DNA from 4 places in the Cellulosimicrobium sp. 72-3 genome. Region 4 is predicted to be linked to each of the others. Evidence: riboswitches for the same ligand, from Rfam matches in the RefSeq annotation. Region 4 holds a riboswitch; each other region holds the start of a gene.
What was found. A riboswitch is a leader RNA that binds a small molecule or an ion and turns the genes downstream of it on or off. The one in region 4 is predicted to bind thiamine pyrophosphate.
Positions count from the first base shown of each region.

Region 1: it holds a riboswitch for thiamine pyrophosphate, as region 4 does, so the genes downstream of both, HKK73_RS14450 (TenA family protein) here and thiD (bifunctional hydroxymethylpyrimidine kinase/phosphomethylpyrimidine kinase) in region 4, are expected to answer to the same signal.
Region 2: it holds a riboswitch for thiamine pyrophosphate, as region 4 does, so the genes downstream of both, HKK73_RS16640 (thiamine ABC transporter substrate binding subunit) here and thiD (bifunctional hydroxymethylpyrimidine kinase/phosphomethylpyrimidine kinase) in region 4, are expected to answer to the same signal.
Region 3: it holds a riboswitch for thiamine pyrophosphate, as region 4 does, so the genes downstream of both, thiO (glycine oxidase ThiO) here and thiD (bifunctional hydroxymethylpyrimidine kinase/phosphomethylpyrimidine kinase) in region 4, are expected to answer to the same signal.

Region 1 covers NZ_CP053419.1:3,221,468-3,228,652, reverse strand. The annotation lists gene HKK73_RS14470 (NAD(P)/FAD-dependent oxidoreductase) at 1-1,304, shown strand, start outside; tRNA gene HKK73_RS14465 (tRNA-Leu) at 1,457-1,533, shown strand; gene HKK73_RS14460 (glyoxalase/bleomycin resistance/extradiol dioxygenase family protein) at 1,576-1,971, opposite strand; gene HKK73_RS14455 (VOC family protein) at 2,056-2,982, opposite strand; TPP riboswitch at 3,069-3,197, shown strand; gene HKK73_RS14450 (TenA family protein) at 3,188-3,940, shown strand; gene HKK73_RS19370 (helix-turn-helix domain-containing protein) at 4,054-4,536, shown strand; gene HKK73_RS14440 (DUF6882 domain-containing protein) at 4,605-5,594, shown strand; gene HKK73_RS14435 (ClpP family protease) at 5,638-6,243, opposite strand; gene HKK73_RS14430 (ClpP family protease) at 6,243-6,908, opposite strand; gene HKK73_RS14425 (Ig-like domain-containing protein) at 6,995-7,185, opposite strand, start outside.
Region 2 covers NZ_CP053419.1:3,718,149-3,725,333, forward strand. The annotation lists gene HKK73_RS16630 (ABC transporter ATP-binding protein) at 1-630, opposite strand, end outside; gene HKK73_RS16635 (iron ABC transporter permease) at 630-2,345, opposite strand; gene HKK73_RS16640 (thiamine ABC transporter substrate binding subunit) at 2,434-3,525, opposite strand; TPP riboswitch at 3,608-3,712, opposite strand; gene HKK73_RS16645 (ABC transporter ATP-binding protein) at 4,031-4,801, shown strand; gene HKK73_RS16650 (ABC transporter permease) at 4,798-7,185, shown strand, end outside.
Region 3 covers NZ_CP053419.1:1,211,222-1,218,406, forward strand. The annotation lists gene HKK73_RS05460 (ThiF family adenylyltransferase) at 1-604, shown strand, start outside; gene HKK73_RS05465 (thiazole synthase) at 702-1,544, opposite strand; gene thiS (sulfur carrier protein ThiS) at 1,554-1,787, opposite strand; gene thiO (glycine oxidase ThiO) at 1,793-3,067, opposite strand; TPP riboswitch at 3,057-3,159, opposite strand; gene thiE (thiamine phosphate synthase) at 3,204-3,917, shown strand; gene guaA (glutamine-hydrolyzing GMP synthase) at 3,960-5,573, shown strand; gene HKK73_RS05490 (glycosyltransferase family 4 protein) at 5,578-6,738, opposite strand; gene HKK73_RS19410 (hypothetical protein) at 6,946-7,185, shown strand, end outside.
Region 4 covers NZ_CP053419.1:1,856,086-1,863,270, forward strand. The annotation lists gene pheT (phenylalanine--tRNA ligase subunit beta) at 1-530, shown strand, start outside; gene HKK73_RS08390 (SDR family oxidoreductase) at 527-1,411, shown strand; gene HKK73_RS08395 (hypothetical protein) at 1,484-1,708, opposite strand; TPP riboswitch at 1,786-1,880, shown strand; gene thiD (bifunctional hydroxymethylpyrimidine kinase/phosphomethylpyrimidine kinase) at 1,985-2,845, shown strand; gene HKK73_RS08405 (DUF4862 family protein) at 2,910-3,920, opposite strand; gene HKK73_RS08410 (hypothetical protein) at 3,958-4,239, opposite strand; gene HKK73_RS08415 (quinone oxidoreductase) at 4,236-5,285, opposite strand; gene HKK73_RS08420 (FadR/GntR family transcriptional regulator) at 5,312-6,004, opposite strand; gene HKK73_RS08425 (2-isopropylmalate synthase) at 6,185-7,185, shown strand, end outside.

The DNA of each region.
Region 1 (7,185 bases), 1.4 Mb from region 4:
ACGCGCCGTTCCTCCCCGAGGCGGCCGCGGGCTCGATCGACGGCCGCGACGTCGTCGCGCCGCACCGCCGTGCGCTCAAGGGCGTCGACGTGCTCCAGGGCAAGGTCGTCTCGATCGACCACACGGACCGCCGCGTGACGATCCACCCGGAGGAGGGCGACGACTACTCGGTCACGTACGACCACCTGATCGTCGGCCTCGGCTCGGTGTCGCGCACGCTGCCCATCCCGGGCCTGGCGGAGAACGCGATCGGCTTCAAGAACGTGGAGGAGGCCATCGCGGTCCGCAACCACGTGCTCAACCGCATGGACGTCGCGTCGTCCACGTGGGACGAGAAGCTGCGTCGCCGCATGCTGACGTTCACGTTCGTCGGCGGCGGGTTCGCGGGCATCGAGGCGCTGGCCGAGATCGAGGACATGGCCCGCTACGCGACGCGCAACTACGCGACGATCGAGGAGAAGGACCTCCGCTTCGTCATGATCGAGGGCGCGGGCCGCATCCTGCCCGAGCTCAGCGAGCCCATGGCGCAGTACGCGCTCGACGAGCTGAAGAAGCGCGGCATCGAGTTCCACCTCAGCACGTTCCTGTCGTCGTGCGTGGACGGCCACGTCGTCACGTCGACCGGGGTCGAGTTCGACTCCGACACGATCGTCTGGACCGCGGGCGTCAAGGCGAACCCGGTCCTCAAGGAGTCGTCCGACCTCCCGGTCGACAAGCTGGGCCGCATCACCGTGCTGCCGACGCTCCAGGTCGCGGACGCCGACGGCAACGTCGTGCCGAACGCGTGGGCCGCGGGCGACTGCGCCGCCGTCCCGGACGTGCTGAACCCGGGCAAGTTCTGCCCGCCGAACGCGCAGCACGCCATCCGTGAGGCCACGCGCCTCGCCGACAACCTCGCGCTCGAGCTGCACAGCGAGCCGCCGGTCGAGTACCGCCACAAGAGCGTCGGTACGGTCGCGTCGCTCGGCCTGTACAAGGGCGTGGCGGAGCTGTTCGGCGTGTTCAAGCTCCGTGGGACGCTCGCGTGGCTCATGCACCGCAGCTACCACGTCATGGCGATGCCGACGGGAAACCGCAAGATCCGCATCTTCATCGGCTGGATCGGCCAGTTCCTCATGGGCCGCGAGCTCGTGTCGCTCGGCTCGCTGCACGACCCGCGCGCGGAGTTCCGCGCCGCGTCCGTCCCGCCCAAGAAGGACGGCGACCCGGTCAAGCAGACCGCGCAGGGCTCGGCGGCCGCGGCGGAGTCCGGTGCGGGCACCGTCGACGCCGACGACCGGACGCCGGCGGCGAAGGCCTCCTGAGGTCGCGGCCGGGCCCCGGCCCGGCCGTCGTGCCCGACGACGAGGGGCGAGCCGCGCGTGCGGCTCGCCCCTCGTCGCGTCCAGGTCCCGGGCGGGCGGCCGTCGTGCCGACGGGCCCGGAGAGCGCCGCGCGCGCGGTAGATTCGGCCCGCGCCCCCATGGCCCAACTGGCAGAGGCGGCCGGCTTAAACCCGGCGTGTTCCGGGTTCGAGTCCCGGTGGGGGCACCATGCCGACGGGCGGTCGGCTCCGCGGCGCCAGGCCTCCCCGGGCTAGGACAGCCCCGTCGGGCCCTCCGGCTCGGCCGGGGGAGCGGCCTCCTGGCCGAGGATCACGACGGTGCCGTCCGGGTCCTGTACGCGCGCGACGCGCTCGCCCCACGGCTGGTCCGCGGGCGGTTCCAGGACGGGCACGCCCGCGGCCGCGAGGTGCTCGACGGCGCGGTCGCAGTCGTCGACGTACACCCACAGCACGACGCGGGTGTCCGCCGGAGGCGGGTCGCCCTGCCCGAGCCCGAGCGGTGACCCGCCCACGCGCACGCTCACGTAGACGGGCGGGCCGTCGTCGGGGAACGCGTACTCGACCGTCCCGCGCAGCAGGTCGCGGTAGAAGCCGAGGGACCGGTCGAGGTCGGCCACGGTGAGGACGGGGAAGAGGCTGCGGAACACGGTCGCTCCTCGGTGCGCTCGGCGGGTCCTCCCATCGTGCGCCTCGTGCCCCGGCCGCGCGCCCCGTGCCCGGGGCGCCGCGCCTCAGCGCGCGAGCAGCTCCTCGGTCGTGGTGCCGGGGACGGACAGCGTCACGCGCGTGCCCCACGGGTCGTGCACGACGACGGAGCGGCCGTCGTCCGCGTGCTCCAGCCCGCGGGAACGGAGGCGGGCGACGAGCGCGTCGAGGTCCTCGCGGCCCGGCACCGTGACGGCGACGTCGCCGAGCCCGAGGCTCGCGGCGCGGGGCCCGGCGCCCGCGCTGTTCCACACGTTCATCGCGACGTGGTGGTGGTACCCGCCCGCGGACGCGAAGAGCGCCCCGCTGTACCCGGTGAGCGTCGCCTCGAAGCCGACGGCGTCGACGTAGAAGGCGTGGGCGGTCGCGACGTCGCCGACCTGCAGGTGCACGTGGCCGACGCGGCCCGCGAGCGAGGGGCCGGCGTCGAACGTCTCCTGGTCGAGGTGCGTGCGCAGGTAGGCGTTCGGGTCGAGGAACGTCGTCGTCATGAGGATCTGGCCGTGCTCGCGCACCCACGTCTCGCGGGGGCGGTCGGTGTAGAGCTCGACGCCGTTGCCCTCGGGGTCGGTGAAGTAGAACGCCTCGCTGACGAGGTGGTCGCTCGACCCGACGAAGGTGCCGCGGCGGTCCTGCGCGGCGCGGTAGACGGTCGCGGCGAGGCTCGGGCCGTCGTCGAACAGGAAGGCCGTGTGGAACAGGCCGGCCTGGCGCGGGTCGACGGGCGGCAGCCCGGGCGTGTGCACGAGGCGCAGCATGGGTGTGCGGCCGCGGCCCAGCACACGGTGCACCTCGGCGCCGCGCGACCGCTCCTCGAGCGGGGCGAGGGCGAACGCGCCCGTGTAGTACGAGGTCATGAGCTCGAGGTCGCCCACGCGCAGCGTGACGGCGTCCATGCTCGTGGACGGGGACAGGAGGCGGTCGGTCGGCGCGCCCGGCGTGCTCGTGGTCATGTCTGCTCCAACTTGTTGTCGCTACAACTATATTCCCACACCGTGGCGAGGGCTCCCGCACCGGCGCCGTCCTTGCTAGGGTCGGCGCGAACCACGCGGGGCGTCCCGCCCGGGCCACGGCCCGGGCCGAGGGACTGAGACGAGCGGTACGGCCGCCCGGACCCGTCGAACCTGATCTCGCTAGCACGAGCGGAGGAACGTGGGCATGACGACGCCTGCTGCCATCACCCTGAACCCTGTCCTCGCGGACGACCCGACCGCGCTCGTCCGGCAGGAGGAGACCGGCTTCACCGCCGACCTCGCCCGCCGGTACGCGGACCTCTTCGAGACGTTCTACGACCACCCCTTCCTGGCCGGGCTGCGCGACGGCTCCGTCGAGCCCGCCGCGGTCCGCCACTACGTGGGCCAGGACCACCAGTACCTCACGGCCTACCTGCGCTGCTACGGCCTCGGCATGGCCCTCGCGCCCGACCGGTCGTGGGCGGCCTACTTCCACGACAAGGCCGGCTTCCTCCTCGACGACGAGTCGCACGCGCACCACGCGATGTGCGACTTCCTCGGGGTGACGTACGAGGAGGCGCAGACGCACCGCCTCGCGCCCAGCGCGCAGGCCTACGTCGACCACATGACGGCGGCCGGCCGCGACTCGCTCGGCGTGCTGCTCGCCGCGCTGCTGCCGTGCCCGTGGACCTACATCTGGTCCGCGCGGCGCTTCTGGCTCGGCGAGCGCCAGACGACGCCCGGCGCCCTCGGCGACGACCACCCGCTCGCGGGCTGGTGGCAGTTCTACGCGGCCGAGCGCACCGAGGACGTCCTCACCGACCTGCGCGCACGCCTGGACGCGCTCGCCGCGGACGCGGGCGAGGCGGAGCGCGCGCGCATGGAGCGCGCGTTCGAGCTGAGCTGCCGCCACGAGATCCGCTTCTGGCAGATGGCCTGGTCGCTCGAGCGCTGGTGACCCGCCCGGCCGGGCGCGCGGCCGACGTCGCGCCGTGCGCCCGGCCTTACGCCAGCAGCAGATACCCACCCGGGTGCCTCGGCACCCGGGTGGGCCGCGGGTAGCGTGAACGCATGGACGCGACGAGCGCGGTGCCGGGCACGCTGCCGAACGTGGTGCCGGACGGGGTGATGCCGAGCCCCCGCTCCCGGGCGGGCGGGCGGGCGGAGCCCCTCCTGCGCCACGTCATCGGGGGGATCCTGCGGCGGGCGCGGCTCGCGCAGGGGCGCACGCTCGTCGACGTCGCGGCCGCCGCGCGCGTCTCCACCGCCTACCTGTCCGAGGTGGAGCGCGGGCGCAAGGAGGCGTCGTCCGAGGTCCTCGCCGCCGTGTGCGGCGCCCTCGGCCTGCGGCTCGTCGACCTCGTCGCCCGCACGGGCGAGGAGCTCCGGCCGCTCGCGCCCGTCCGCGTGCTGTCCTCCGCGCGAGAGCGCGGTGCCCTCTCCGCGCCACGGCACGTCGCCCCGGTGGGCGAGCCCGTGCGGGACCTCCCCGTCGCCGAGACCTTGGGCCGTCCGACAGCGCGCGCCGGCGACGTCCTGCTCCTCGCGGCCTGAGCGACCGTCCCCGCCGTGCCGCGTGTCGTGCGCGGGCCGGGCGTCGTGCGCGCCGCTACCGTCGGTCCATGACGGAGCCGCAGACCGCGCACGGCACGGCAGCCCAGGACGTCCCGGCCCTCCAGGACCTCGTCGACGACGCCGCGTTCCTCTCCCACGAGCACCAGCTCCACCTGACGGACCTCCACGGCGACGACGCCTGGGCCGCCGACCTGACCACCGGGGTCTTCACCTTCACCGCGCCCGACGGCGGGACCGCGACGTCCCGCCTCCAGTTCCTCGGCACGGCCGCGCCGGGGCCGGGCACGTGGATGTGGGCGTGGCAGAACGTCAACGGCTTCCCCGAGGCCGTGCTCACCGCCGCCGAGAGCACGCGCCGGACCGGGCTGCGCGAGGCCGCCGAGCCGGAGCTCCCGCTGGCCGACGACCTCGCTCACCGGCTCGCGCTCGCGGCCAAGGCGGTGACCGGCTCGTTCGCCCACTACAGCGCTCCCGTCGGCGGCGGCACGCGCGCGTGGTTCCTCCTGGACGACGCCGACCTCGCCCTGCCCGCCCCGAGCGTGCCGCGCGTCGTGCGCACGCTGAGCGAGGGGCTGCTGTCCGTCACGGTCGTCGACCACCGGCGCGCCGTCGCGTCCTACGCGAGCGCGCGCGGCCTGCCGGCCGTGGAGGACGGGACCGGCGCCGTCGTGCTGGACGTGCCCGACGGCACCGTGACCGTGCGGTTCGACGAGCGCGGACGGATCGCGGGCATCTCCGCGTCGTCCGGGCGGACCGCCGCGCCCGAGGCCGCCGCGCCCCTGGCCGCCGAGCCCGAGGCCGCAGCGGCGGAGCCCGAGGCCGCGGCGGCGGAGCCCGCGATGCCGGAGCCCGCCGCGGCAGACCCTGCGGCCTCGGCGCCGACGGCGCCCGCGCTCACCGTCCCGGAGTCGCCGGCGGAGGAGCCGGCCGCGCCGGAGCCTGCGCCCGCGGAGCAGGAGCCCGCCGCGCCCGAGCCGACGCCCGCCGAGGCGGCACCCGAGCCGCGCCGCCGGTCGTGGTTCCGACGACGCGGCTGACGACGCGGCTGACGACGCACGGTGTCACCTCCGCGGTCGGGCGTCACGCCGCCGCGGCGAGCTTGCGCGAGGTGACGACGGCGTCCGCGACGCCGTACTCCACGGCCTGGCGCGCGGTGAGCACCAGGTCGCGGTCGGTGTCGGCGCGCAGGCGCTCGACGGTCTGGCCCGTGTGCCGCGCCAGCACCTCCTCCGTCTCGGACCGGATCCGGAGGATCTCCTCGGCCTGGATCGACAGGTCCGAGATCGTGCCCTCCCCACCGCCCGACGGCTGGTGCAGCAGGACGCGCGAGTGCTCCAGCACGAACCGCTTGCCGGGCGTGCCCGCCGCGAGCAGGACGGCCGCGGCCGAGGCCGCCTGGCCCATGCAGATGGTCGAGACGTCGCAGCGGACGAACTGCATCGTGTCGTAGATCGCCATGAGCGCGGTCGCGGAGCCGCCCGGGGAGTTGATGTACAGCCCGATCTCCTGGTCCGGGGCGTCCGACTCCAGGTGCAGGAGCTGCGCCATGACGACGTTCGCGACGCCGTCGTCGATCTCCGTGCCGAGGAACACGATGCGCTCGGACAGCAGGCGGGAGAAGACGTCGAACGCGCGCTCGCCCAGCGGCGTGCGCTCGACCACGGTCGGGATCGTGTAGCTCGCCATCACAGACCCACCTTCCGAGCCGCACGAGCGGGGCGGACGTCGTCGACGCTCTCGACGATCCGGTCGACCATCCCGTACTCGAGCGCCTGCTGCGCGGTGAACCAGCGGTCGCGGTCGGAGTCGTCGGCGATGGTCTCGACGGACTGCCCGGTGCTCTCCGCGAGGAGCCGGTGCATGAGCCCCTTGGTGTAGACGAGGTTCTCCGCCTGGATCGCGATGTCGACGGCGGTGCCCCCGATCCCGGCGGACGGCTGGTGCATCATGATCCGCGCGTGCGGCAGCGCGAACCGCTTGCCCGGCGTCCCCGCGCACAGGAGGAACTGGCCCATGCTCGCGGCGAAGCCCATCGCGACGGTCGACACGTCGTTGGGGATGAGCCGCATCGTGTCGTAGATCGCGAGGCCGGCGCTCACCGAGCCGCCAGGGGAGTTGACGTAGAGCGCGACGTCCGCGCGCGGGTCCTCCGCCGAGAGCAGGAGGAGCTGGGCGCACAGGCGGTTCGCGACGGCGTCGTCCACGGCCGTGCCGAGGACGACGATGCGCTGGTGGAGCAGGCGCGTCGTGAGCTGGTCGTCGAACGAGGAGGCTGGCGGGGCGGCAGCCTCCGCGCGCGGGGTCCGGTGGTGGTCGCCGACGGCGGGTCGGCCGGTCAGGTGCGTGGTCATGCGACCACCCTGCGCCCGCCCGGGTCCCGTGAGGAGGCCGATCTGCCGTCGGCTCATTCGCCGACGGCAGATCGGCCGTCGCCGGGCTATCTGATGGGCCAGTCCCGGTGCTCGACCACGATGCCGCTCGGTGCAGGGCTGATCGTCACGTAGACCTTGGCCGTGGCCCGCGTGCCGTACGGGTTGCCCAGGATGCACCCGAGGTCGACGTAGCCGCCCGCGCTGAGGTGCTCGGTCCACGTGAAGCTGCCGATGCGGTTCCCGTCGTAGTAGCACG
Region 2 (7,185 bases), 1.9 Mb from region 4:
CAGGTCGAGCGCGAGGCGCTCGCGCAGCCCCCGGTCGAGCGCGGAGAGGGGCTCGTCGAGCAGGAGCAGGCGGGGGTGCGGCGCGAGCGACCGGGCGAGCGCGACGCGCTGGCGCTCGCCCCCGCTGAGCGTCGCGACCGCGCGCCGCTCGTACCCGGCGAGCCCGACGACGTCGAGCAGCTCGGCCACGCGCGCGTCGCGCTCGGCGCGCGGCAGCCCCGCGATCCCGTAGGCGACGTTGCCCGCGACGTCACGGTGCGGGAAGAGCTGGCCCTCCTGGAACATGAGCCCGAACCCGCGGCGGTGCACGGGGACGCCCGTGAGGTCGCGGCCGTCCCACGCCACGGATCCCGCGGCGACCGGCTCGAGCCCCGCGACGGCGCGCAGCAGGCTCGACTTGCCGCAGCCGCTCGGCCCGAGCAGGGCGAGCACCTCGCCGGGCGCGACGTCGAGCGTGACGCCCGCGACCGCCGTCGTGCCGGGGTCCGTGCGCGCTCCCCCGGCGCCGCGCCCGCCGTACCGCACGACGACGTCGCGCACCGCGAGCCCGGCGGCGTCCCCGGTGCCGGGGCCCGGGCGCGACGGCTCCGGCGCCCCCGCGCGCGCGGGGGCGGGGTCGGTCTGCACCATCAGAACTCTCCTCCGGGTCGGTCGCCGCGCAACCGCTCGGCGAGCAGCATCACGGTCGCGGTGAGCAGCGCGAGCACGACGCTCGCCGCGAGCGCCATGCCGTAGTTCTCGGCGCCCGGGCGCCCGATGAGCCGGAAGATCACGACCGGCAGGGTCGCGCTGTCCGGGCGGGCGAGGAACGACGTCGCGCCGAACTCCCCGAGCGAGACGGCGAACGCGAACCCGACGGCGAGGCCGAGCGAGCGCGCGGCGATCGGGCCGTCGACCGTGCGGAACACGCGCCCGGGCGCGGCGCCGAGGGTCGCGGCGGCCTCGCGCAGGCGCGGGTCGATGGCGCGCAGCGTCGGCAGGACCGTGCGCACGACGAGCGGGGTCGCGACGACCGCCTGCGCGATCGGCACGAGGAGGCCCGACGTGCGCAGGTCGACGTCGAGGCCGAGCTGCCGGTCGAGCGTGATCAGGAAGCCGAAGCCGACCGTCACCGCGGAGACCCCGAGCGGGAGCATGAACACCGAGTCGAGCACCGAGATCGCGCGCCGCCCGCCGCGCGAGCGCGGGCGCCGGGACACGACGAGCGCCACGAGACCCCCGATCACGACGGCGAGCACGGTCGCGAGCGCGGCGGTGCGCAGCGAGTTGCCCGCCGCCTCCCACACGGTGACGGACAGCGCGTTGCGCCCGCCCGTGGTGCCGAGGTTCGCGTAGTTGTCGAGGCCCCAGCCGCCGCCCGGGACGCGGAACGAGCGCACGACGAGCGTGCCGAGCGGCAGCCCGACGAGCACGACCACCACGGCCGCGGTGAGCGCCGCGGGCGCGAGGTCGCCCGTCGGGCGCCCGTCGCGCCACAGGCGCAGCGGGTGGGCGGACGACGCCGACGACGACAGGTTGAGGGCGCGCTCGCGCCGGGCCCGCGTGCGGTTCGCGACCGTGAGCGCCGCCGCGACGACCACGAGCTGCACGACCGACAGCACCGCGGCGGTGCGCAGGTCGAGGAACTGCGTGGTCTGGATCCAGATCTCCGTCTCGATCGTCCCGTAGCGGATGCCGCCGAGCACGAGCACGACGCCGAACGCCGTCGCGCAGAAGAGGAAGACGATCGACGCGGCGCTCGCGATCGCGGGCGTGAGCGCCGGGAGCGTCACGGTGCGGAACGCGCGCCACGGCGTCGCGCCGAGGGCGCGCGCCGCCTGCTCGGCGCGCGGGTCGAGGTGCTCCCAGAGGCCGCCGACCGTGCGCACCACGACGGAGTAGTTGAAGAACACGAGCGCGACGACGATCGCGGCGAACGTCTCGTCGAGCCGCAGGAACCCGAGCGGGCCGCCCTGCACGAGCAACGACCGGAACGCGACGCCGACGACGACGGTCGGGAGCACGAACGGCACCGTGACGAGCGCGCGCACGACCCGGCGCCCGGGGAACCGGCACCGGTACAGCACGTACGCGCCGGGCACGCCGAGCAGCAGCGACAGCGCCGTGCCGAGCACGGCCTGCCAGAGCGTGAGGCCGACGATCCGCCACGTGCGGGGCTCCGAGAAGACCTCCGCGAACCCCGAGAGGTCGAGGCCGCCGTCGTCCCCGACGAACCCGCGCGCCACGAGCGTGACGACCGGCCACGCGAAGAACACCCCGAGGAACGCGAGCGGCACCGCCGCCGCCAGACCCCACAGCACCCCGCGCCCGACGCCGCCCCGCCGGACCTCCCGACCCCTCACCACGGCTCTCCCCCGCGCAACCACGGCTCTACCCCGCGCGACCACGGCTCTACCCCGCGAGGGAGAGCCGTGGTCGCTCGGGGACCGGGGGTCAGTCGACGACCGTCGCCGTCCATGCCTTGATCCACTCGTCGCGGTGCGCCGAGACGTCGGCGGGCGCGACCTCGAAGGGCTCGTCGGCGAGCGGCGCGAACTCGGCCCAGCCGTCGGGCAGCGTGACGGAGTCGTCGGCGGGGTACATGTACATCTGGTCGGCGACGTCGGCCTGGAACGTCTCGCTCACGAGGAAGTCGAGGAGCTGCTGCGCGCCCTCGGGGTTCTTCGCGTTCGCGAGCACGCCCGCGTACTCGACCTGGCGGAAGCACGTGTCGAGCAGCGCGCCCGTGGTCGACGCGGAGCCGTCCTCGGTGAGCGTGAACGCGGGCGACGTCGAGTACGACAGCACGAGCGGGCGCGGCCCCGCGCCCTCCGAGCCGGAGAAGTCGACGTAGTACGCGTCGGACCAGCCGTCGACGACCTTCACGCCGTTGGCGCGCAGGTCCGCCCAGTAGTCCTCCCAGCCGTCCTCACCGAACGCCCCGACGGTCGCGAGGAGGAACGCGAGGCCCGGCGACGACGTCGCGGGGTTGGTCACGACGAGGAGGTCCCGGTACTCCGGCTTCGCCAGGTCCTCGAGCGTCACGGGCTCGGGGATCCCCGCGTCCGCGAACCACGCGTGGTCCACGTTGACGCACACGTCCCCGAGGTCGACGGCGGTGAGCTCACCGCGGTCGCCGACCGCGTACGACGCGGCGGACTCCGAGACGTCCGCGGGCGTGTACGGCTCGAGGACGCCCTCGTCGATCGCGCGCGACGCGAAGGTGTTGTCGATCCCGAACACGACGTCGCCGAGCGGCGAGTCCTTCGTGAGGATCAGCTGGTTGACCAGCGCGCCGCCGTCGCCGGGCGCGACCTGCTCGACGGTGAGCCCGCTCTCCTCCTCGAACGCGGCGAGCACGTCGTCGCTCACCGCGAAGGAGTCGTGGGTCACCAGGGTGACCGTGCCCCCGCTGCCCGACGACGCGTCGTCGCCCCCGGCGCCGTCACCACCCGAGCAGGCCGCAAGGGCGAGGAGCGCGAGCGTCGCGCCCACGCCGGTCGCGAGGGCCCGGCCGCGGCGGGCGAGGGTGGTCGTGTGCTGCATGTGTCCTCCCTGGACGTTCAGGAGGGGTCCACCGGCCCGACGAGCCACGCGCCGGGTGGGCGCGACGGACCGCGCGAGCAGGTGATCGAGATTCCCGACTTCCTCCACCGGTGCTAACCGGATCAGGTTCGAGGGTCTGCGGTGGTCCGCACTCTCAGCTCCTCCAGGAGCTCCCCTGTCGTTCACCGCGAGCCTACACCGGCCCCTCGCCCGGAGAGTCCCCTGAGAGAACCCTGAGCGCCGGCGCCCGCGGACCAGGGACGGTTCGGGGCCCGCCCCCGATGCCGCGGGCAGGCGCGCCGCGGGAGGGTCGGTACGGCCGCCGGGAGCCCCGGCGGCCACCACAGGACGACGCCGCCCGGCGAGCCACGACGCTCCCGCGCAGCGGCACGACGAGAGGACGGACGAGGACGTGACGACGACAGGTGCGGCACAGCGGAGCACCCCGCGCGAGGGCCCGCCCGCCGAGGGCGCCGAGGGCGCTCAGGGCGCTGCGCGACCCGCGATCGCGACCGCGCGCGGGCTGGTGAAGACGTACGGGCGCGGCGAGGCCGCGGTGCGTGCGCTCGACGGCGTGGACGTGGACGTCGAGAAGGGTCGGCTGACGGCGATCATGGGCCCGTCCGGGTCCGGGAAGTCCACGCTCCTGCACTGCCTCGCGGGTCTGGACGCGCCGACGTCGGGCACGGTCGTGGTCGACGGCGAGACGGTCTCCGCGATGAGCGAGCGGCGCCTGACGCGCCTGCGGCGCACGCGCCTGGGGTTCGTCTTCCAGTCGTTCAACCTCGTGCCGACGCTCACGGCGGAGGAGAACATCGTGCTGCCGCTCGCGATCGCCCGGCGGCCCGTCGACCGGGAGTGGTTCGACCGCGTGGTCGACGCCGTGGGCCTGCGCCCCCGGCTGGGGCACCGGCCCGCCGAGCTGTCGGGCGGGCAGCAGCAGCGCGTCGCGTGCGCGCGGGCGCTGGTGTCGCGACCCGCGATCGTGCTCGCGGACGAGCCAACGGGGAACCTCGACTCGCGCGCCGCCGCGGAGGTCCTGGGCTTCCTGCGCGCGTCCGTGGACGACCTCGGCCAGTCCGTCGCGATGGTCACGCACGACCCGACCGCCGCGTCGTACGCCCACCGGGTGCTCTTCCTCGCGGACGGCCGCCTCGTGACCGAGCTCCACGACCCCACGCCGCAGGCGGTCCTCGACACGCTGGGCTCCCTCACGCCCGCCGGGCCGCCCCCGGCGCACGCCACCCCGGCAGCGACGACGGCGGCCGCCCGATGATGGGCCGGATCGCGCTGCGCGGCGTGCGCGCGCACGGCGCGCAGCTCGTCCTCTCGGTCCTCGCCGTGACGATCGGCGTCGCGTTCGTGACCGGCACGTTCGCGCTGCGCGCGATGCTCGCGACCACGTTCGACGGCATCGTCGCCTCGTCGGTCCAGGCGGACGCGTACGTCCGCGGCGCGTCGTCGGCCGGGGACGCGCTGATGTCGACGTCGGCCCAGGTCGGCGGTGCGCGCAGCCTCGTCCCGGCGGACCTGGCGCGCGACCTCGGCGCGCGCGACGACGTCGCGCTCGCGCTCCCGGAGGTGAGCGGTCCCGCGGTGCTCGTGGGCGCGGACGGGACCGCGGTCCTCGGCAGCCAGGCGCCGAGCATCGGCGTCGCCTACGACCCCCGCGACCCCGGCCCGCAGGTGGTCGACGGCCGCGCACCCCGCGACGGCGGCGAGGTCGCGCTCGAGTCGGCGACGCTCGCGTCGTCGGGCCTCGCGGTGGGCGACACGACCGACGTCGTGCTGGGCGACGCCGTGCGGCCCGTGCGCGTGGTCGGCGAGGTCTCGCTGTCCGCGCCGATGGCGGGCGCGACGATCGTCCTGCTCGACGCCGGGACCGCCGCCGCGACGTACGCGCCCGACGGCCTCGTCCCGTCGGTCGCGCTCTACGCGGCCGACGGCGTCTCCCCCGAGGCGCTGCGCGACGCCGTCGCGACCGCGCTCCCCGCGGGCGCCGAGGCGCTGACGGGCGCCGAGCTGCGGGACGAGACGAGCGACGCGATCGCCGACCAGCTCGGGTTCGTGTCGACGTTCCTGCTGGTGTTCGCCGCGCTCGCGCTGTTCGTCGGCACGTTCATCATCACCACCACGTTCTCGATGCACGTCCGACGCCGCACGCGCGAGCTCGCGCTCCTGCGCGCGGTGGGCGCGTCGCCGGGGCAGGTGTTCGGCTCCGTGGTCGGGCAGGCGGCGGTCGTCGGCGCCGTGGGCGCACTGCTCGGCGTCGGGGCCGGGTTCGGCCTCGCGGAGCTCGCCCGGACCGGCCTGGGCGCGGTCGGCATGGAGCTGTCCGGCTCGCTGCCCGTCACGACCACGGGGGTCGCCGTCCCGCTCGTGGTCGGAGTCGTCGTGTCGGTGCTCGCCGCCGCCCTGCCCGCGCGGCACGCCGCGCTCGTGCGCCCGGTGGAGGCGATGCGCGCGGACGTCGTCCGGCCCACCGGGACCGGGCGGGCGCGCGCCGTCGCCGGGACCCTCGCGCTGCTCGCGGGCGTGGGGCTCGTCGTCGCGGCGGCCGTGGTCGGCAGCGGGGGCGCGCCCCTCCTCGGTCTCGGCGCGGCCGGCGTCGTCGCGGGGGTGCTCCTCCTCGCGCCGCTCGCGGTCGGCCCGGTGCTGACCGTCCTCGCCGCGCCGTTCGTCGCGCTGGTCCGCCCGCTCGGCGGCCTCGCGCGCGGCAACGTCACGCGCCAGCCGCGGCGGACCGCGGCCACCGCGGGCGCGCTCGTCGTCGGGATGGCGCTCGTCTCGACGACGTCCGTCCTCGCGCTGTCCACCCGCGTCTCCGTGCAGGACATCGTCGACCAGGAGACCGCGGCCGACCTCGTCGTCCGCTCGGCGATGCCGTACCTGCCCGACGGGGTCGCGGGCGACGTCCCCGCCGTGCCCGGCGTCGCTGCGGTCGACGTCACGACGTACGGGCAGGTCGTCGTCGACGGCGAGCCCCAGCTGGTCGTCGGGTTCCCCGCCGAGGGCTTCGGCCGCTCCGTGCGCACGACCGCGACCGAGGGCGACCTCGCCGCGTACGCACGGGGCGAGGCCGCCGTCATGGCGGACGCGCTCGACGAGCACGGCTGGGCCCTGGGCGACGTCCTGACGCTCGCCGACCCGGCACGGCCCGACCTCCCGGCCCGGGAGGTGCGCATCGGCGCGGTGGTCGACTCGCACGCGTTCTCCGTCGACCTGCTCCTGCCGTCCGACGTGGCGGCCGCGGTCGGCGCGACGACGACGGAGATGCTGTTCCTCGACGCCGAGCCCGGCGCGGACCTCGCGGCCGTCCGCGCCGGGGTGACCGACGCCGTCGCGCAGTACGTCGTGGCGTCCGTGCTCGACGCCGACGAGTTCGCCGCGGACGTCGCCGGCCAGGTCGAGTCGGTCCTCGCGATCGTCTACGCCCTGCTGGGGCTCTCCGTCCTCGTCGCCGTGCTAGGCATCGTCAACACGCTCGCGCTGTCCGTCGCGGAGCGGACGCGCGAGATCGGGCTGCTGCGGGCCGTCGGGCTCGGGCGGGCCCAGCTCGCGACGACGATCGTCATCGAGTCCGTGCTCGTCGCGGTGTTCGGCACGGCCGTCGGGCTCGCCGTGGGGACCGGCCTCGCCGCCGCGCTCCCGTCGGTGCTC
Region 3 (7,185 bases), 640 kb from region 4:
CACCGTCGGCTCGGTCATGGCGACCGAGGCGATCAAGCTCGTCACCGGCGCCGGCACGACGCTGCTGGGCCGCCTCGCCGTCTACGACGCCCTCGACCTCTCGTGGCGCCAGCTCACCGTGCGCGCCGACCCGACGCGCGAGCCCGTCACCGCGCTCCTGCCGGGCGACGACGCCTACGCCGCGTTCTGCGGGCTCCGGCCCGCGGCGTCGGTCGTGGCGGTGCCCGGTGGCGGGGCGGGGCCGACCGGGGCACCGGGGCCCGCGCCGCGCGACGTGTCCGCCCCTGACGCGGCCGCCCTGCTGCGGGCCGACGACGCCGCACCCTTCCTGCTCGACGTCCGCGAGGACTGGGAGGCGCAGGTGCGCCCGCTCCCCGGGTCGACGCTCGTCCCGAGCGGCGAGTTCCTCGGCGGCGCGCAGGACCCCGGTGCCGCCGCGGCGATCGCGGACCTGCCCGCCGACCGCCCGGTGCTCGTGGTGTGCGCGGTCGGCGGCCGCTCCGCCCGCGTCGCCGACGCCGCCCGCGCGGCGGGCCTCGACGCACGCTCCGTCGTCGGCGGCGTCCCGGCCCTCCTCGACGCCCTGAAGACCCCCACCCCCTAGCCCCCCTGCACGTCGACCAGGTGGTCGTGGCGCGTCCTGGTCGGCGGACGAGCCGGGATGGCCTGCTCGGCGCGCAGGGACCGCCTGGTCGACGGGGTCAGAGGGCGAGGTCGAGGCGGCCCTGCGGGGACGAGCTCGCCAGGGCGCCCTCGCGGCGGGGGATGCGCCCGGCGCCCGCGGCGAGCCGGCCCGACTCGACGGCGAGGCGCATCGCGCGGGCCATGCGGACCGGGTCGGCGGCGCGCGTGACGGCCGTCGCGAGGAGCACGCCGTCGCAGCCGAGCTCCATCGCGAGCGCGGCGTCGGACGCCGTGCCGATCCCCGCGTCGAGGATCACGGGCACCCGGGCCGCGGCGGCGATCGCCTCGACGTTGCGCGGGTTGAGGATGCCGAGCCCCGTGCCGATCGGTGCCCCGAGGGGCATGACGGCCGCGCAGCCGACGTCCTCCAGCCGGCGCGCGAGGATCGGGTCGTCGTTCGTGTAGGGCAGCACGACGAACCCGTCGCGCACGAGCTGGTCCGCCGCCTCGACGAGGCCGACCGGGTCGGGCAGGAGGGTCACGTCGTCGGCGATCACCTCGAGCTTGACCCACTCGGTGCCGCACGCCTCGCGCGCGAGGTGCGCGGTGAGGACGGCCTCCCGCACCGAGAAGCACCCGGCGGTGTTGGGCAGCGCGCGGATGCCGAGACGGGCGAGCAGCGCCCAGATCCCGGCGTCGGGGCTCGCGTCCCCGCCGGCGCGGACGGCGACGCGTCGCATCGCGACGGTCGTCAGGGCGGTGCCCGACGCGACGAGCGCGTCCTCGAGCGTGAGCAGGTTCGCGGCCCCGCCGGTGCCCATGACGAGGCGCGACCCGATCGGGGTGCCGGCGACGACGAGCGGGTCGTCGGCGCCGGCCGGGCCGCTCGCGGTGGCGGGGGAGACGTCGGTCGTGGTCATGGCTCCTCCTCAGCCGCCCTGGACGGCGGTGACGATCTCGATGCGGTCCCCGGGCGCGACGACGGTCGTCGCCCAGGCGCCGCGCGGCACGACGGCGTCCCCGACGGCCACCGCGACGCCCTGCGGCGTGCCGTCGGCGACGTAGGCGGGGACGAGCGCGGCGACGAGCCGCTCCAGGTCGACGTCGCCGTCGAGCGGGTACGGCTCGCCGTTGACGAGCGCGGTGGGTGCGGGTGCGGTCACGGGTCTCACCTCGGTGTCGTGGCGGTGCGGGCGAAGCGGTCGGTCCGGGCGGTGGCGAGGGCGGTCGCGACGTCGTCGCCGGGCTCCGTCCCGCCGAGCGCGGGGAGCCCGCCGAGCCCGGCGACGACGGCGTCGGCCGTGAGCGGGGCGAGCAGGATGCCGTTGCGGCCGTGGCCCGTCGCGAGGTGCAGCCCCGGGACGTCCGTCGGCCCGACGAGCGGGAGGTTGTCCGGGGTCGCGGGACGCCCCCGCGGCGTCACCTCGACCAGCGCGGCCTCGTCGATCCCCGGCAGGAGGGCGCGCGCGTCCCGCAGGAGCGCGAAGACCCCGCCGGCGGTGGCGCGGCGGTCGTCCGGGTTCTCCTCGGTGGTGGCCCCGACGACGACCTCCCGGTGACCCGCGCGCGGCCCCGCCGGCTCGGCGTCGCGCGGCACGACGTACACCGGCCGGCCCTGCACGAGCCCGCGCACGACGTGCTCCAGCGCGAGGTCCGGGCCCGCGTCGAGCCGCAGCGTCTGACCCTTCACCGGGCGCGTGGGCACGACGACGCCCGGCACGTCCGCGAGGAGGGCGCCCGACTGCCAGCCCGCCGCGACGACGACCGCACCCGCGCGGTGGAGCCGGCCGGCGTCGTCGTGCACGCCGACCACGCGCCCGGCATCGAGCGCGAGCCGGGTCGCGGCCGCGCGGACGACGCGGGTCCCGGCGGCCGAGCCCGCGCCCGCGGTGTCGCGTCCGACGACCGCCGCGAGCAGCGCGGCGTGCGTCGCGCGCGGGTCGACGGCGTGGTCCGCGGGGGCCCACGCCGCCCCGGCGACGCGCGGGCCCAGGTACGGCTCGCGTCGGCGCGCGTCGGCGACGGTGAGCTCGTGCGACGCGAGACCGTGCGCGGCGTGCAGGGCGAGGACGCGGCGGAGCAGCGCGAGGTCGTCCGCGTCGTAGGCGAGGGTGAGCGTCCCGGCGGTCCGCAGCCCGACGTCCGCCCCCGTCGCCGCGCGCAGGTCCGCGGCGAACGCCGGCCACGCCGCGGCGGCCGCGAGGTGGAGCCGCAGGGCGGCCTCCTCCCCGAAGTCGGCCTCGGTCACCGGCGCGAGCATCCCCGCTGCGGCGTGCGTCGCGCCCGCGCCCGGCGCCGGGTCGAGCACCGTGACGGTCAGGCCCGCGCGCGCGGCGCGCCACGCGACGGCGAGACCCACGATCCCGCCCCCCACGACGACGACGTCGCGCGCGCCGTCGGGCACGACGGAGCCACCCGCGGACGGGTGGACGGACAGGCTCATGTGCGCTCCCTTCGCTGGCATGACCCAGATCAGGTTCGACGGTCGGCGGCGACGCCCTCTCAGCCCCGTGCGGGGCTCCCGTGCTGTCGGCCACAGTACCTCCTGCCGTGGGCCCGCCGAGGCTAGGCTCCCGCGGGTGAGCTCCGAGACCTCCACCACCCCGGCCACTCCCGCCCCGTCGGCAGGGGACGCCGCACGCGCCCGGCTCGCCGACGCGCGGCTCTACCTCTGCACGGACGCGCGCGAGGAGCGCGGCGACCTCGAGGACTTCCTGCGGGCGGCGCTCGCGGGCGGGGTGGACGTCGTGCAGCTCCGCGACAAGACGCTCGACGTCGCGCGCGAGCTCGAGCTCCAGGAGCTCGTCGCGCGCGTAGCGACGGAGCACGGCGCGCTGTGGGCCGTGAACGACCGGGCGGACGTGGCGTCGGTCACGGGCGCGCCGGTCGTGCACATGGGCCAGGGCGACCTGCCGGTCCCGGCCGTGCGGGCGCTGCTCGGCGCGGGGCCCGCGCTCGGCCGGTCCACGCACTCGGCCGCGCAGGCGGCCGCGGCAGAGGCCGACCCGGCGGTGGACTACTTCTGCGTGGGTCCGCTGTGGGCGACCCCGACGAAGCCGGGGCGGGCCGCCGTCGGCCTGGACCTGCTGCGCGACGTCGCGGCGACCCGGCCCGCGACGCCCTGGTTCGCGATCGGCGGGATCGACGCGGACCGGCTCGACGCGGTCCTCGACGCGGGCGCGACCCGGATCGTGGTGGTGCGCGCGATCACGGCGGCGAGCAACCCGGAGGCGGCCGCCCGCGCCCTGCGCGAGCGCGTCGCGGCGCGCGCCGAGGTGCGCACCGACGCCTGAGACGCGGGACGAGCCCCGCCGCACGGCGACTATCCTGGACGGGTGACGTCACCCGCCACCGCTCCCGACACCCCCACCACCGCCGAGGTGGCCTCGACCCCGCGGCCCGTGCTCGTCGTCGACTTCGGCGCCCAGTACGCGCAGCTCATCGCGCGCCGCGTGCGCGAGGCCAAGGTCTACTCCGAGATCGTGCCGCACACCTTCACGGTCGAGCAGATGCTCGCCAAGGACCCGGCCGCGATCATCCTCTCGGGCGGTCCCTCGTCCGTGTACGCGACGGGTGCCCCGTTCGTCGACCCGGCGCTGTTCGAGGCCGGCGTGCCCGTCATGGGCATCTGCTACGGCTTCCAGGCCATGGCGAAGGCGCTCGGCGGCGAGGTCGCCCAGACGGGTCTGCGCGAGTACGGCGGCACCGAGGTCGAGGTGTGCGCCGCGGGCGTGCTGCTCGACGGCACGCCGCAGAACCAGACCACATGGATGAGCCACGGCGACGCCGTGCACCGCGCGCCCGAGGGCTTCGAGGTCCTCGCGACGTCGTCGGGCTCGCCGGTCGCCGCGTTCGAGGACCGCGAGCGTCGCCTCTACGGCGTGCAGTGGCACCCGGAGGTCAAGCACTCCGCCCACGGCCAGACCGTGCTGGAGCACTTCCTGTACGACGGCGCGGGCCTCGCACCGGACTGGACGCCCGGCAACGTCATCGCGGACCAGGTCGCTGCGATCCGCGCCCAAGTCGGCGACGCGCGCGTCATCTGCGCCCTCTCGGGCGGCGTGGACTCCGCCGTCGCCGCGGCGCTCGTGCAGCGTGCGGTGGGCGACCAGCTCACGTGCGTGCACGTCGACCACGGGCTGATGCGCGCGGGCGAGGTCGAGCAGATCGAGCGCGACTTCGTCGCGGCGACGGGCGTCAACCTCGTGATCCGCGACGAGAAGGAGCGGTTCCTCACCGCGCTCGCCGGGCACAGCGACCCGGAGACCAAGCGCAAGATCATCGGCCGCGAGTTCATCCGCGTGTTCGAGGACGCGGCGCGCCAGATCGTCGAGGACGCGGGCGAGCACGGCGCCGAGGTGAAGTTCCTCGTGCAGGGCACGCTCTACCCGGACGTCGTCGAGTCCGGCGGCGGCGAGGGCGCGGCGAACATCAAGAGCCACCACAACGTCGGCGGCCTGCCCGACGACCTGCAGTTCTCGCTCGTCGAGCCGCTGCGCACCCTGTTCAAGGACGAGGTCCGCGCGGTCGGTCGCGAGCTCGGCGTGCCCGAGGAGATCGTCGCGCGGCAGCCGTTCCCGGGCCCCGGGCTCGGCATCCGCATCGTCGGCGAGGTCACGGCGGACCGCCTCGAGACGCTGCGCGCCGCCGACGCGATCGCGCGCGAGGAGCTCACGAAGGCCGGCCTCGACCAGGAGATCTGGCAGTGCCCGGTCGTGCTGCTCGCCGACGTCCGCTCGGTCGGCGTCCAGGGCGACGGCCGCACCTACGGCCACCCGATCGTGCTGCGCCCCGTCTCGTCCGAGGACGCGATGACGGCCGACTGGACGCGCCTGCCCTACGACGTGCTGTCCGTCATCTCGACGCGCATCACCAACGAGGTCTCCGAGGTCAACCGCGTCGTGCTCGACGTGACGAGCAAGCCCCCGGGCACCATCGAGTGGGAGTGACCCCCTAGCGGGACGGACGGGCCCGACGATCCACGGCGATCGTCGCGGCCCGTTCGTATGCCCGCTCCACGTCGGCGAGCACGCGCGGCCAGCCCGCCGACGACGGCACGTCCCGGTTGTGGGCGACGATCCGGTCGAGCAGGCCGTCCTCGGTCGCGAGGCGTACGAGCGCGTCGGCGAGGCCGGCGTCGTCGTCCGCCACGAGCGCATCGACGCCGTCGGTGAGGCGCTCCGCGACGCCCGACTGCGAGCGCGTGAGCACCGCCAGCCCGGCGGCCTGGCCCTCGAGCGCGGCGATGCCGAACGCCTCCTCGACGGCGGGCGCGGCGAACACGTCGGCGCGCGCGTAGAGCCGCTGGAGGCCCGTCGCGTCGAGGCGGCCGGGGAGCGACACGACCGACCCCAGCCCGTGCTCGGTGACGAAGCGCCGCGCGTCGGCCAGCTCGGGTCCGTCCCCGGCGAGCGTCACGTGCAGCGCCCCCTCGGGGAGGCGCGCGACGGCGTCGCGCACGACCTCGAGGAACGGCAGCACGCGCTTGCGCGGCGCGAACCGCGTCGCGGCCACGACGTGGACGGCCGAGCCCTCCATGCGGTCGGCGCGCTCGGTGCGCGGGATGCGCCACGCGTCGAGGTCGAGGCCGTTGTGCAGCACCACGACCTCGCCGTGGTCGCCGACGATGCGGCGCAGGGGAGCGGCGGTCAGCTCGCTCACGGCCGACCACAGCACGGGCCAGCGGGACCAGCGGACCACGCGGTCGAGCCCGGCGAACGCGCGCTCCGCGCCGCCCCAGACGCTGTGCACGGTGAGCACCGCGGGCAGCCCCGCGCGCACGACCGTCCGCAGCGACGCCTGGGTGGAGGGCGTCAGCACGCCCATGTGCAGGTGCACGACGTCGGGCCGGTCGGCGCGCAGGACCTGCGCCACGTGGTGCGGCGCGCGCGGGTGCACGGGGTACCCGCCCGGGACGCGCGCGGCGAGCCGGTGCACCGTGACGGCACCGTCCCGCTCGGTCGACACGCCGTGCGCGCCGGGGCGCGCGGGCGTCGTGCAGACGACCGCGACGTCGTGACCGGCGGCCGCCTGCTGCTGCGCGAGCCGCGCGACCTGGGTCTCGATGCCGCCGAGCAGCGGCAGGTAGCAGTCGGTCAGGTGGGTGATGCGCACGGACCGCATCCTCCCATCCCGGCCCCGGCGGGCCGCGCGGTCGCCGCCGCGCCCGCCCTGAGGTGCGCGTTCGCCGCGCGGTGCTCCGCTCCCGTCGCTACCGTGGGCCCCGTATGGGTGGTTCGACCGTCCCGTGACCGGCCCGCACCCGCGGGCGGTCTCGTGCGGGCGGTTGCAGGTGGGTCCTGACGAAGGGGAGAACGCGCCATGTCGAGCACCGTCACCGTCACACCGACGAAGGGGGCACGGGGCATCGGTCTCGTGTCGATCATCGCGGGCATCATCCTTCTCCTCGCGGGCATCGGCACATGGATCGTCGTGTCGAACCAGCTGTCCGCCGAGGAGATCACCGTCTCCGACGACGCGTCGTTCCTCGCGGGGCGCCACGTCAACGGGCCGCTCACCGCGTACGCGCAGGCCGAGGTCATCAACAAGCACGCGCTCGAG
Region 4 (7,185 bases):
GCGCCGGCCTGCGGGGGGACGACGCCGTGCGCGTGGTCGCCGACACCGCGCGGGCCCCGTTCCACCCCGGGCGCTGCGCGCGCCTCGAGCTCGCCGACGGGACGGTCGTCGGGCACGCGGGCGAGCTGCACCCCAAGGTGCTCGAGAACGTCGGCCTGCCCGCCCGCTCCGTAGCGTTCGAGCTCGACCTGTCGGCGCTCGTCGCAGGTGCGTCCGACGAGCCCGTCCAGGCGACCCCGGTCTCCGGGTTCCCGGCGGCGAAGGAGGACCTCGCGTTCGTCGTCGCCGCCGACGTGCCGGCCGAGGCGCTGCGCGCCGCGGTCGTCGAGGGCGCCGGCGAGCTCGCCGAGGAGGTCGTGCTGTTCGACGTCTTCACGGGCGAGCAGGTGGGCGCCGGGCGCAAGTCGCTCGCGTTCTCGCTGCGGCTGCGCGCCGCGGACCGCACCCTCACCGCCGACGACGTCGCGCGGGTCCGGCAGGGCGCCGTGGCCGCCGCGCGCGAGCGCGTCGGGGCGGAGCTGCGCGCATGAGCGACGCACCGGGGGAGGGCACGACGCCGGACGTGGTGCCCGCGCGCACCGCGCTCGTCACCGGGGCGTCGCGCGGCATCGGCCGCGCGGTCGCCGTCGGGCTCGCCGCGGCCGGTCTCGACGTCGCGCTCCTCGCGCGCGACGCGGGCCGGCTCGCCGGGGTGGCCGACGAGATCGCCGCGCTCGCCGGCGCGGGCCGGGCCGTCGTCGTCACGGCGGACGTGACCGACGCGGCGGCGGTGGCCGCGGCCGTCCGCGAGGTCGAGGCCGCGCTCGGGAGCGTGGACCTGCTCGTCAACAACGCGGGCCGGGTCGACGCCGAGGTGCCGCTCTGGGAGGCGGACCCCGACGAGTGGTGGGCCGTCCTGGAGACCAACGTGCGCGGGCCGTTCCTGCTCGCGCGCGCGGTCGTCCCCGGGATGCTCGCGCGCGGCGGCGGCCGCGTCGTCGACCTCAACAGCGGCGCGGGCTCTCACGACATGGAGGGCGCGAGCGCGTACAACGCGAGCAAGACGGCGCTGCTGCGCCTCGGGGCGAACCTCCACCGCTCGGGCCACGCGCTCGGGCTGCGGACCTTCGAGGTGTCGCCGGGCGTCGTGCAGACCGACATGACGGCGTCCATGGTCATGCACGAGGGTCGCACGGAGTGGACGCCCGTCGAGCGCACGGTCGAGATGGTCGTCGCGATCGCCCGCGGCGAGCTCGACGCGTTCTCGGGGGCGTTCGTGCGCGTGACGCACGACTCGCCCGGGTCGCTCCGCGCGGCCGCCCAGGAGGCCGCCCGCGCGGGCGTCGCGCTGCCCGGGCCGGACGGCCGTCGGCTGCGCGTCACGCGCTGGGGCGCCGACGACCCGATGCCGGGAGAGCTCCCCGCCCGCTGAGCGCACGCACCCCGCACGGCCGACGCCGCCCGACCCCCCGGTCGGGCGGCGTCCGTGCGTCCGGGCACCGGGTCACAGCGGGACGCACGTGTCCCGGTCGACCCACACGTGCCACAGGCCCCGCTCGGGGTGCTCGTACTCGAACGCCACGAGCCCGCCTGCGTCGTGCGTGACGACGCCCGTGAGCACGACCCGCCGGCCGTCGCGGTCGAACGTCGTGCAGAGGGCGGGCACCTGGACCGGGACGGGCGCGTCCGGCAGGAAGGGGCGGGTCGCGGGGGCGACGTGCTGCGTCATACCCGGAAAGACGCGCGCACGCGCGTCGTCTCACGCGTCGGGGCGGGTGAAAAGCGCACGGGTCGCCGCGTAGCATGGCCCGCGACACGGGGTGCCCCGCACCGGGGCTGAGATGAGACCCGTCGAACCTGATCTGGCTCGTACCAGCGAAGGGATGTCCGCGCGATGACGCTCGCCCTGCCTCGGCACACCTCCGACCCGGTCCCCGCCCCCGCGGACCGTGATCACCGACCCGACCCGGGCCGTGGGCCCGACCCGGCACCGTCCCGCCCCCGCGTGCTCTCCGTCGCGGGGACCGACCCGACCGGCGGCGCCGGGATCCAGGCCGACCTCAAGGCGTTCTGCGCGCACGGCGCCTACGGCATGGCCGTCACCACGGCGCTCGTCGCGCAGAACACCCACGGCGTGCGGTCGGTGCACGTCCCCGGGCCGGCGTTCCTGCGCGCGCAGCTCGACGCCGTGTCCGACGACGTCGACGTCGATGCCGTGAAGATCGGCATGGTCGCGGACGAGGCGAACGCCCGCGCCGTCGGGGAGTGGCTCGACGACCTCGCCGCGGCGCGCGCCGCCACGGGTGCTCCGCGGCCCTGGGTCGTCCTGGACCCGGTGATGGTCGCGACGTCCGGCCACCGCCTGCTCGACGCGGGTGCCGAGCAGGCCGTGCGCGACCTCGCGGCGCGCGCCGACGTCGTCACGCCGAACCTGCCCGAGCTCGCCGTCCTCGGCGGGCAGGAGCCCGCGACGACGTGGGACGACGCCCTGCACCAGGCGACGTCGTACGCGACCGCGAGCGACGCCGTCGTGCTGCTCAAGGGCGGTCACCTCACCGGACGCACGTCGCCCGACGCGCTCGTCGTCCCCGCGCCCGGGCCGACGACGGGCCGCGCGCCGGGGGCGGTCACCGTCACGACGTTCGACGCCGAGCGCGTCGACACGCCCCACACCCACGGCACGGGGTGCTCGCTCTCGGCGGCGCTCGCGGCGCTGCGGCCGCAGCGCGCGAGCTGGGAGGAGTCCGCGCGCGAGGCGAAGGAGTGGCTCACGGGCGCGCTGCGTGCCGGCGCCGCGCTGCGGGTGGGGACGGGCCGGGGGCCCGTGGACCACCTGCACCGCTCGGCGCCCGTGCGGCGGGGCTGAGCCTGGGCCGACCGGCCGAGCCCGGGCTGCTGCGACGTGCCTGGCCCCGGCCCGCGGGACGCGCTCAGGCCGTGGGGCGGCTCGGTGCGTGGTCGGCCCTGCGGCCGACTCCGCGGTCGGTGTCGAGATCGGCCAGCGCGTCGCGGAGCACGGCGAGCGTCGCGCGCGCGACGGCGAGGCGCTGCGCGGGCGGGGCGTCCGCGGGCCGCGTGGTCACCTTGGCGCCGACGAGCGGGACGGGCCCCGCCGCGGCGAGGAACTCGCGCACCTCGGCCGGGCCGAGCATCGACTCGTCCGGGCCGGGGAGCGCGGGGTCCGGGCCGTGGGGCGGCACGTGCGCGTCCGCCCACGGCGCGCCCCACCGGCCGGGCCGGCCGGCGGCACCGGAGAGCATCGCGCTCGCGAGGAGGCCCGCGCCGGCGGCCGCCCGCGCGTGCTCGACGGGCGTCGCGGCGCTGCGCCCCTCGATGGCGGACCGACCCCAGTTGAGCCCGACGTGCAGGGGGTGGCCCGTGTCCCGGGCCGCGCGCGCGACGGCGGCGATCTCGTCGTCGAGCGCGAGGAAGCCCTTCTCCGCGACGCCCCACGGGCGGGGCGCGTCGCAGTGCTCCACCACGAGCGGCAGCCCGGCGGGCGCGACGGCGGCCAGCTCGGTGAGGCTGCGCGCGAGCGCCGCGCCGGACCCGCGGCCGGGACCGGGCGCGGACTGGAGCTCGACCGCGACGACGCGTCGTCGACCCTCCGCCTCGGCGAGCCGCGTCACGGCCGCGAGGACGCGCGCGACGCCGTCGACCGCCTCGCACCGACCCTCCTCGTCGTCGGACGCGAGGCCGTAGGAGCGGTCGGCCGTGGCGCGGCGGGCCGTCGCGGCGACCGTCGTCGGCAGCAGCGCCCAGTGCGCCGGGAGCGCGGCCGCGGTCGTCGCGAGCGCATCCGTGTCGTCCGGGTCGACGGGGTGCTCGAGGCCGCCGAGGCCGTCCTCGTCGAGGGCGGCGTACCAGCCGCCCGGGTCGGGGACGCCGGCGAGGGCATAGGCGCCGAGCAGGGTCAGGGGGCGGTCGTGCAGGTCGGTCATCGGTCCTCGTCGGTGGTGGTGGGGGATGCCGGGCGGGTCAGGCGCGGGCGACGTCCTGGTCGGCGGTGGCGTACTCGCACGCGTAGCCCGGCGGCACCCAGCGCCACCGTGCCTCGACGTCCTGCACCGCGACGCCCGCGGGCCGGTCGGCGACGCACGCGTCGGCCTGCTGGCGCACCGCCACGGTCACGTAGTAGACGATGAACACCGCGGTGAGCAGCACGGCGAGCACCGTCACGGTGCGGCGCAGCGCGGGGGAGGGGCCGCCGTCGGAGCCGTCCTCCTCGCCCGGGCGCGGCGGCACCCAGTCCCAGCTCACGCGGTCCCGGTCGTCGTGCCGGTCGTGGTCCCGGTCGTGGTGGCGTGAGCGTCGTCCGCCCCGGCGGGACGGAGCAGCACCTTGCCGGTGGTCGCCCGTCCCTCGAGCGCGCGGTGGGCGTCGGCGGCGTCGGCGAGCGGGAACGTCGCGCCGACGCGCGCGTGCAGCGTGCCGCCCGCGACGGCGCCGAGCACCTCGGTCGCGCGCTCGACGAGCTCGGCGCGCGTCGCCGTGTGGTCGGCGAGCTTGGGCCGCGTGAGGAAGAGCGAGCCGCCCGCGTTGAGGCGCTGCGGGTCGAACGGCGGGACCTGCCCGGAGGAGCCGCCGTAGAGGACGAGCGTGCCGCGGCGGCGCAGCGACGCGAGCGACGCGTCGAACGTGTCCTTGCCGACCGAGTCGTACACCGCCGCGACGCCCTCGCCGCCCGTGAGCCCGCGCACGACCTCCGGCAGCTCGGCGGTGAGGTCGGCGAACGCCGTGTACTGGATCGCGTGCTCGGCGCCCGCGCCGCGGGACAGCTCCGCCTTCTCGGGGGTCGAGACCGTGGAGATCACGTGCGCGCCCCGCGCCACGAGCATCTGGGTCAGGAGCAGCCCGACGCCGCCCGCGCCCGCGTGCACGAGCACACGGTCGCCCGGACGCACGGGGTACGACGACGTGCACAGGTAGTGCGCCGTGAGCCCCTGGAGCGCGACGGCGGTCGCGCCCTCGAGCGAGACGGCGTCCGGCACGTGCAGCGCCTGCCCGGCGTCCACCACGACGAGCTCCGCGTACGACCCCGGCGCCTCGGTCCACACGACGCGGTCGCCGACGGCGAACCCCTCGACCCCCTCGCCCACCTCGGCGACGACCCCGGCCCCCTCGCTCCCGACGACGTGCGGGTACTCCATCGCGTACACGCCGGAGCGCTTGTACGTGTCGATGAAGTTCACGCCCGCCACCGCGGAGCGGACGAGGAGCTGCCCCGGGCCCGGCGACGGGTCGGGCAGCTCGGTGTACTCGAGGACCTCGGGACCGCCCGCCGCGCGGGCCACGATCGCGTGCATGGCCTCAGCCTAGGGTCGCGCGGCGGTCACGGTCGCCCTCGGTCGGCGACCTTCGCGTGCACGGACGCGAGGTGCTCGCGCGCCGCCGCCGCGGCGCGGCCGGTGTCCCGGTCGCGGACGGCGTCGAGGATCGCCTCGTGCGCGTCCTGGTCGTCCCGGTGCGTCGTGCCCGTCCGGTCGAGGTCGACCATGGCGACCATCGCGCGACGCAGGCGCGGGACGAAGGTCGCGAAGAGCTCGGCGAGCACCGCGTTGTGCGCGGCGTCGACGACCGCCCGGTGGAACGCGAGGTCCGCGTCCACGTACTCGGCGGGCGACGCCGTCGCCGCGACCTGCCCGCGGCGGGCGAGCGCCGTCGTCATGGTGCGCAGGTCCGCGGGCGTGCGGCGCGCGGCGGCGAGCCCCGCGGCCTCCGCCTCCAGCGCGGCGCGCACCTCGAGCACGTCGACGATCTCGCCGCGGCGCAGCACCTCGTCCCAGTCGTCGGTGGTGTCCGTCGAGACGACGTACACGCCCGAGCCCTGCCTGCTGTCGAGGACGCCGCGGCCCGCGAGCTGGCGGATCGCCTCGCGGACGGTCGATCGGCCCACGCCGAGCTCGGCGGCGAGCGCCTGCTCCCCGGGCAGCCGGTGGTCGAGGGGCCAGGCACCGGAGCGCACGCGTTCGAGCAGGAGCTCGGCGGCCTGGTCGGCCAGGGGGCGTCGCTGCAGCGCGGTCATGGAAACCTCTCAGGTTGTCTGAGGACTTGATCGGCGCTAGCGTACCCCGCATGTCCTGGACGGCGCTCCTCCTTCGGCGCCACGGCGGGGTCTGACCGGACCGGCCCCCCGCCGTGGGGGTCCGTCGTGCGCCGGTCGTCCCGCGCCCCGCCACCCCGGGGCTCCAGCCGAAGGACCGCCATGACCGTCTCCGCCACGCCCGCCCGCACGGACCGCCCCGCCGCCAGGACCACGCCGTCGTGGAACCGGCAGCGCCCGTCGCCCATGCCGTCGTCCCGCTACGCCGACGTCCACGCCCGTGTCGACGTGCCCGACCTGCCCGACCGCCGCTGGCCGAACCGCCGGCTCACCCAGGCGCCGCTGTGGGTCCCCGTCGACCTGCGCGACGGCAACCAGGCGCTCGCGGAACCGATGGACCCGGCGCGCAAGCGCCGCTTCTTCGAGCTGCTCGTCGCGATGGGGTACACCGAGATCGAGGTGGGCTACCCGTCGGCGTCGCAGACCGACCTCGACTTCGTGCGCCTGCTCGCCGAGACCGACCTCGCGCCCGAGCACGTGACCGTCGTCGTGTTCACCGCCGCGCGCGCCGACCTCATCGCGCGCACGGTCGAGTCGGTGCGCGGGCTGCGCAACCCGGTCGTCGTCCACGTGTACGCCGCGACGGCGCCCGTCTGGCGCGACGTGGTGCTTGGCCGCGACCGCGAGGAGCTCGCCCGGCTGATCACCGACGCCGGGACCGAGGTGCTGCGCCACGCCGGCGACGACCCGCGCGTCCGGTTCGAGTTCTCGCCCGAGGTGTTCAACCTCACCGAGCCCGACTACGTGCTCGACGTGTGCGACCGCATGACGACGCTCTGGGACGCGACGCCCGAGCGGCCCGTCGTCCTCAACCTCCCCGCCACGGTCGAGGTCGCGACGCCCAACGTCTACGCCGACCAGATCGAGTACATGGACCGGAACCTCGCGCGGCGCGAGGGCGTGATCCTCTCGGTCCACCCGCACAACGACCGGGGCACCGGCGTCGCGTGCGCCGAGCTCGCGGTCCTCGCGGGCGCGCAGCGCGTCGAGGGGTGCCTGTTCGGCAACGGCGAGCGCACCGGGAACGTCGACCTCGTGACGCTGGGCCTCAACCTGCACGCGCAGGGCGTCGACCCGATGGTCGACTTCTCCGACCTCGACGC